Regions from separate parts of the Parageobacillus caldoxylosilyticus genome, predicted to be linked through region 2. Evidence: a T-box and tRNA genes for the amino acid it is inferred to sense, from the RefSeq annotation. Region 2 holds a T-box; the other regions hold tRNA genes.
What was found. The T-box of region 2 lies ahead of leuS (leucine--tRNA ligase). A T-box ahead of a tRNA ligase gene usually reads a tRNA of that ligase, here a tRNA-Leu.
Positions count from the first base shown of each region.

Region 1: it encodes a tRNA-Leu, which carries the amino acid that the T-box ahead of leuS (leucine--tRNA ligase) is inferred to sense. The anticodon was not compared.
Region 3: it encodes a tRNA-Leu, which carries the amino acid that the T-box ahead of leuS (leucine--tRNA ligase) is inferred to sense. The anticodon was not compared.

Region 1 is NZ_CP040553.1:1,187,405-1,189,644, reverse strand. It holds rRNA gene rrf (5S ribosomal RNA) at 1-93, shown strand, start outside; tRNA gene BV455_RS06145 (tRNA-Val) at 105-180, shown strand; tRNA gene BV455_RS06140 (tRNA-Phe) at 435-510, shown strand; tRNA gene BV455_RS06135 (tRNA-Thr) at 665-737, shown strand; tRNA gene BV455_RS06130 (tRNA-Lys) at 894-969, shown strand; tRNA gene BV455_RS06125 (tRNA-Leu) at 974-1,055, shown strand; tRNA gene BV455_RS06120 (tRNA-Gly) at 1,069-1,143, shown strand; tRNA gene BV455_RS06115 (tRNA-Leu) at 1,150-1,235, shown strand; tRNA gene BV455_RS06110 (tRNA-Arg) at 1,239-1,315, shown strand; tRNA gene BV455_RS06105 (tRNA-Pro) at 1,319-1,392, shown strand; tRNA gene BV455_RS06100 (tRNA-Ala) at 1,405-1,480, shown strand; tRNA gene BV455_RS06095 (tRNA-Met) at 1,507-1,580, shown strand; tRNA gene BV455_RS06090 (tRNA-Ile) at 1,588-1,664, shown strand; tRNA gene BV455_RS06085 (tRNA-Ser) at 1,680-1,772, shown strand; tRNA gene BV455_RS06080 (tRNA-Met) at 1,803-1,876, shown strand; tRNA gene BV455_RS06075 (tRNA-Asp) at 1,885-1,960, shown strand; tRNA gene BV455_RS06070 (tRNA-Thr) at 2,152-2,227, shown strand; tRNA gene BV455_RS06065 (tRNA-His) at 2,240-2,240, shown strand, end outside.
Region 2 is NZ_CP040553.1:2,413,559-2,415,798, reverse strand. It holds gene leuS (leucine--tRNA ligase) at 1-1,468, opposite strand, end outside; T-box leader at 1,756-1,981, opposite strand; gene BV455_RS12320 (DUF2087 domain-containing protein) at 2,080-2,240, opposite strand, start outside.
Region 3 is NZ_CP040553.1:1,467,475-1,469,714, reverse strand. It holds tRNA gene BV455_RS07460 (tRNA-Asn) at 110-181, shown strand; tRNA gene BV455_RS07455 (tRNA-Ser) at 187-279, shown strand; tRNA gene BV455_RS07450 (tRNA-Glu) at 296-367, shown strand; tRNA gene BV455_RS07445 (tRNA-Asp) at 413-488, shown strand; tRNA gene BV455_RS07440 (tRNA-Gln) at 502-576, shown strand; tRNA gene BV455_RS07435 (tRNA-Lys) at 578-653, shown strand; tRNA gene BV455_RS07430 (tRNA-Leu) at 658-742, shown strand; tRNA gene BV455_RS07425 (tRNA-Leu) at 752-834, shown strand; tRNA gene BV455_RS07420 (tRNA-Arg) at 900-976, shown strand; tRNA gene BV455_RS07415 (tRNA-Pro) at 980-1,053, shown strand; tRNA gene BV455_RS07410 (tRNA-Gly) at 1,072-1,145, shown strand; rRNA gene BV455_RS07405 (16S ribosomal RNA) at 1,413-2,240, shown strand, end outside.

The DNA.
Region 1 (2,240 bases), 1.2 Mb from region 2:
ACACCCGTTCCCATCCCGAACACGGAAGTTAAGCTCTCCAGCGCCGATGGTAGTTGGGGCCAGCGCCCCTGCAAGAGTAGGTCGTCGCTAGGCAAGTTTATAAGGGAGGATTAGCTCAGCTGGGAGAGCACTTGCCTTACAAGCAAGGGGTCGGCGGTTCGATCCCGTCATCCTCCACCACGGTTGTATATAGAAACATCAAGCGATGCCTCGACATATTGAATATCCATGAATCATCTGCCATAGGAAATACAGCAAGGTTTACATAAATTTGTTTATATAACTGATTCGGCTCGGTAGCTCAGTCGGTAGAGACAAGCATAAGCATCGATGGATTCGCTCCGAGTTGCCTCGACGCATCCAGCATCTCCGAAGTTGCTGGTAGAGGAAGAGGCAGAAGAATTCCTATTTATATGTTGAAATTGTAAAATTAGGGCTCGGTAGCTCAGTCGGTAGAGCAAAGGACTGAAAATCCTTGTGTCGGCGGTTCGATTCCGTCCCGAGCCACCACCTACTTCTTCTCATGTGCCGGCTTATCTCAATTGGTAGAGACGAGCCTAAGCTTCTGTGAATTTGCTTCGAGTTGTCCCGACGCATCCACTTCTATGAATAAACTGGCAGGGGAAGGGATACAAAAAACTAAGAGTATATGTCAACTGCTTATGCCGGCTTAGCTCAATTGGTAGAGCAACTGACTTGTAATCAGTAGGTTGCGGGTTCAAGTCCTGCAGCCGGCACTGCTACAACAATGCGCGACCCATTAACTCAGCAGGGAAGCGACGAGCTAAACATCCATGAATTCGCTCCAAAGTTGCCTCGACGCATCTAACATCATTGAATAAGCTAGAAGAGGAAGGGACAACGAAAATACGGAGTGTTTTGATTCATCGCACGAGCCATTAGCTCAGTAGGTAGAGCATCTGACTTTTAATCAGAGGGTCGGAGGTTCGAGTCCTCCATGGCTCACCACCTTGCGGGTGTGGCGGAATTGGCAGACGCACCAGACTTAGGATCTGGCGCCTCACGGCGTGGGGGTTCAAGTCCCTCCACCCGCATGCATAAGTGTACGCGGAAGTAGTTCAGTGGTAGAACACCACCTTGCCAAGGTGGGGGTCGCGGGTTCGAACCCCGTCTTCCGCTCCACCATTCGCCGGGGTGGCGGAATTGGCAGACGCACAGGACTTAAAATCCTGGGGTAGGTAACTACCGTGCCGGTTCGAGTCCGGCCCTCGGCACGTGCGCTCGTAGCTCAATTGGATAGAGCATCTGACTACGGATCAGAAGGTTAGGGGTTCGAATCCTCTCGAGCGCGCCATAGCGGGAAGTAGCTCAGCTTGGTAGAGCACATGGTTTGGGACCATGGGGTCGCAGGTTCGAATCCTGTCTTCCCGATTTTGGTCATATGGGGCCTTAGCTCAGCTGGGAGAGCGCCTGCTTTGCACGCAGGAGGTCATCGGTTCGATCCCGATAGGCTCCACCATCTGGTTTAAATGATTTGTAATTCATGGCGGCGTAGCTCAGCTGGCTAGAGCGTACGGTTCATACCCGTGAGGTCGGGGGTTCGATCCCCTCCGCCGCCATTGTAATGGACCTTTAGCTCAGCTGGTTAGAGCAGACGGCTCATAACCGTCCGGTCGTAGGTTCGAGTCCTACAAGGTCCACCATATTTTCAATTTGCTGGAGGAGTACCCAAGTCTGGCTGAAGGGGTCGGTCTTGAAAACCGAGAGGCGCCGCAAGGCGCGCGGGGGTTCGAATCCCTCCTCCTCCGCCATAGAGTTTGTCAATTATTCCTTTTTATCGTCGCGGGGTGGAGCAGTCCGGTAGCTCGTCGGGCTCATAACCCGAAGGTCGCAGGTTCAAATCCTGCCCCCGCAATCTGTATAGGTCCCGTAGTGTAGTGGTTAACATGCCTGCCTGTCACGCAGGAGATCGCGGGTTCGAGTCCCGTCGGGACCGCCATTCCTAAAAATTAAGCAACGAAATAATTGAAGTATAGACAAATTCCCTATGTCGGTGGTTTAGCTCAATTGGTAGAGACGAGCCTAAGCTTCTGTGAATTTGCTTCGAGTTGTCCCGACGCATCCAACATCATTGAATGGGCTAGAAGAGGAAGGGACACAAAAACTAATCATGTATGTCATACTTCTCGTGCCGGCTTAGCTCAATTGGTAGAGCAACTGACTTGTAATCAGTAGGTTGCGGGTTCAAGTCCTGCAGCCGGCACCAGACTAGATTGTGG
Region 2 (2,240 bases):
TCGTGTTCGTTTCGCGGCGCCCTTTTTTGCCTGTTTTCGGATCGACGACGTTCACCCATTCCTTGATATTGGCAAGCGGTGATTCTCCTGTACCGGACGGTTTAATTTGATCGGTTTTTGGCAGCTTTAATGGCAGCTCTTCTTCCGGCACCGGCGTCATCGTTCCATCTTCCCAATGAATGATCGGGATCGGCTCGCCCCAGTAGCGCTGGCGGCTGAACAGCCAGTCGCGGAGACGGTATGAAACTTTCTTTTGTCCTTTTCCATTGGCTTCTAGCCATTCAATCATTTTCTTGATCGCTTCTTCTTTGTTTAGACCGTTTAAGAAATCAGAGTTAATATGCTCTCCGTCGCCCGTATATGCTTCTTTCGCAATATCGCCGCCGGCGACAACTTCTTTGATTGGCAAATTAAATTTTTTCGCAAATTCATAGTCGCGCTCATCGTGTGCTGGCACGGCCATAATTGCACCAGTGCCGTAGCTCATCAGCACATAATCGGCAATCCAAATTGGCAGCTTCTCGCCAGTGACTGGGTGAATCGCATATGCGCCGGTGAATACTCCCGTTTTTTCTTTCGCCAAATCAGTGCGCTCAAGGTCGCTCTTGCTTTTAATCGCATCTAAATACGCTTCCACTGCCGCTTTTTGCTCTGGAGTCGTAATTTTTTCAACAAGCGGATGCTCTGGAGCTAATACAGTATACGTCGCACCAAATAGCGTATCTGGACGAGTGGTAAAGACGGTGAACGTTTCTTCATGGCCATCGACTTCAAACCGGATTTCCGCGCCTTCTGAGCGGCCAATCCAGTTGCGCTGCATTTCTTTAATGCTTTCCGGCCAATCTAACTCTTCCAAGTCTTCGAGTAAACGGTCCGCGTAGGCGGTAATGCGGAGCATCCATTGCCGCATCGGCTTGCGGATCACCGGGTGGCCGCCGCGTTCGCTTCTGCCGTTAATAACTTCTTCATTGGCAAGCACCGTGCCTAACGCCGGGCACCAGTTGACCGGGACTTCATCCATATAAGCGAGCCCTTTCTCATACAGCTTTAAGAAAATCCATTGCGTCCATTTATAGTAATTCGGATCGGTCGTGTTGATTTCCCGGTCCCAGTCGTACGAAAACCCTAGCGATTTAATTTGGCGTCGGAACGTATTAATGTTTTTTTCGGTAAACTCCGCCGGATCGTTTCCGGTATCAAGCGCATATTGCTCCGCCGGCAAGCCGAACGCGTCCCATCCCATCGGATGAAGCACGTTATAGCCTTGCATCCGCTTCATGCGCGCCAAAATATCAGTGGCGGTGTAGCCTTCCGGATGGCCGACGTGCAGCCCTGCTCCTGACGGATACGGGAACATATCTAGCACGTAAAATTTCGGCTTGTCATCGTCATCGACCGTTTTAAACGTTTTATTTTTTTCCCAATAATCCTGCCATTTTTTCTCTATTTCTCGATGGTTGAAGCTCATTGCCTTTCCTGGTTACTAAAATCTATAAAAATCGACACATCGCGATGGAACCAGCAAAACTGCTTGCCGCTCGGATTCTCACCGAGTTCCATCAGGAAGGGAATCCCTCATGTCTCACCTGCTGTGAAAGACATCCCGTGGATCGCTGTTAGCGACGGCTCCTGTCGTGCACCATTCCTTCCATCGGTTAGTACACGACAGCGATTTTAGTAACCAGGTCTACACCTCCTATCTTTTTTCTAGTAAACATTGTTAACAAAAGCGAAAATAAAAAAACCTCTCAGCCCAAAAGGGACGAGAGGTGCCATTCCCGCGGTACCACCCTTCTTAGCATGCAAAACTGCATGCCCACTCTCATCATTAACGCAGATTCACGGCGGACATTACGAGGCGAAAGCCGCTCATGCCCGCAACTCCGAGGCGAGTTCGTGAACAAACTTCGGTTGACTCGCACCGACCGTCAACTCTCTGCCGTCCGTTTGGTTCACTACTACTCCTCTTCACCGTTATTTACCAATATTGTTCGTGTATAATATTTTAAAAAATTTGTCGGTTTATTGCAAGTGGGGAAAATGGAGCTTATATGCCGTTCATATCCTCACGTAACGGTGTCATCCATCTATTTTATGCCACATTTCCCGCGGATTCAGCTCATAGATGCCGTTTTCGCGATACATATAGTTATTCATGATCCATTCGCGGCGAATGGTTGCGTAATCCTCATGGAACTTTTTAATATGCTCATTGATTTCTTTTTCTGTATACTGTTTTC
Region 3 (2,240 bases), 950 kb from region 2:
CAATGAATCCACTCCGAGTTGCCTCGACGCATCTAGCTTCTTGGAGACGGCTAGCAGAGGAAGAGGCAGCAAGCATACCGAAAAGCTGTCTGTTGTTAGGATTCATTATTCCGCAATAGCTCAGCGGTAGAGCAACCGGCTGTTAACCGGTAGGTCGTAGGTTCGAATCCTACTTGCGGAGCCTTTGGAGAAGTACCCAAGTGGCTGAAGGGGACGGTTTGCTAAACCGTTAGGTCGTGTCTTTACGGCGCGCGGGTTCAAATCCCGCCTTCTCCGCCACTTTGATATATATCGTGGCCCGTTGGTCAAGTGGTTAAGACACCGCCCTTTCACGGCGGTAACACGGGTTCGAATCCCGTACGGGTCACTTTTATAAGATGTGTTGGGGTTGTGAAACCCCAACCTTCATGATGGTCCCGTAGTGTAGTGGTTAACACGCCTGCCTGTCACGCAGGAGATCGCGGGTTCGAGTCCCGTCGGGACCGCCATTACATGAATCATTGGGCCATAGCCAAGCGGTAAGGCAACGGACTTTGACTCCGTGATGCGCTGGTTCGAATCCAGCTGGCCCAGCCATGAGCCATTAGCTCAGTAGGTAGAGCATCTGACTTTTAATCAGAGGGTCGGAGGTTCGAGTCCTCCATGGCTCACCACCTTGCGGGTGTGGCGGAATTGGCAGACGCACCAGACTTAGGATCTGGCGCCTCACGGCGTGGGGGTTCAAGTCCCTCCACCCGCACCAGTTGAATATGCGGTCGTGGCGGAATGGCAGACGCGCTAGGTTGAGGGCCTAGTGGGGGCAACCCCGTGGAGGTTCAAGTCCTCTCGACCGCATAACAAAAAACATTTGCATTTAACAATTTATTGTGTTATAGTAAAATTTGTTGTCTTAATATCGCGCGCTCGTAGCTCAATTGGATAGAGCATCTGACTACGGATCAGAAGGTTAGGGGTTCGAATCCTCTCGAGCGCGCCATAGCGGGAAGTAGCTCAGCTTGGTAGAGCACATGGTTTGGGACCATGGGGTCGCAGGTTCGAATCCTGTCTTCCCGACTTGTTTAATAAAAATATGCGGGTGTAGTTTAGTGGTAAAACCTCAGCCTTCCAAGCTGATGTCGTGGGTTCGATTCCCATCACCCGCTCCATTATAATAAACTAAATTAATACTTGACTTCATTAATCTGAAAATGTTCCTTGAAAACTGAACAAAACGAAGCGTCCACATAGAAAAGCGAAGGCGAGCGTTTAACGCCGGAAGGAAAATGTTCTTCCGACGAGACATGCTTGCATGTCGACGGAGGAAGGTTATTTTCCGCAAGGCGTTGCGAGCCGGAGCTGGACAATGCGAAAAGCTGAAGCGCCGCAACGCCTTACGGTGTCGGTGCTGAAGCTGAAAACAAGCCAATCAACTTTCTATGGAGAGTTTGATCCTGGCTCAGGACGAACGCTGGCGGCGTGCCTAATACATGCAAGTCGAGCGGACCGAGCAGGAGCTTGCTCTTGTTCGGTTAGCGGCGGACGGGTGAGTAACACGTGGGTAACCTACCCGTAAGACCGGGATAACTCCGGGAAACCGGAGCTAATACCGGATAACACCAAAGACCGCATGGTCTTTGGTTGAAAGGCGGCTTCGGCTGTCACTTACGGATGGGCCCGCGGCGCATTAGCTAGTTGGTGAGGTAACGGCTCACCAAGGCGACGATGCGTAGCCGGCCTGAGAGGGTGACCGGCCACACTGGGACTGAGACACGGCCCAGACTCCTACGGGAGGCAGCAGTAGGGAATCTTCCGCAATGGACGAAAGTCTGACGGAGCGACGCCGCGTGAGCGAAGAAGGTCTTCGGATCGTAAAGCTCTGTTGTTAGGGAAGAAGAAGTACCGTTCGAATAGGGCGGTACGGTGACGGTACCTAACGAGAAAGCCCCGGCTAACTACGTGCCAGCAGCCGCGGTAATACGTAGGGGGCGAGCGTTGTCCGGAATTATTGGGCGTAAAGCGCGCGCAGGCGGTCCCTTAAGTCTGATGTGAAAGCCCACGGCTCAACCGTGGAGGGCCATTGGAAACTGGGGGACTTGAGTGCAGAAGAGGAGAGCGGAATTCCACGTGTAGCGGTGAAATGCGTAGAGATGTGGAGGAACACCAGTGGCGAAGGCGGCTCTCTGGTCTGTAACTGACGCTGAGGCGCGAAAGCGTGGGGAGCAAACAGGATTAGATACCCTGGTAGTCCACGCCGTAAACGA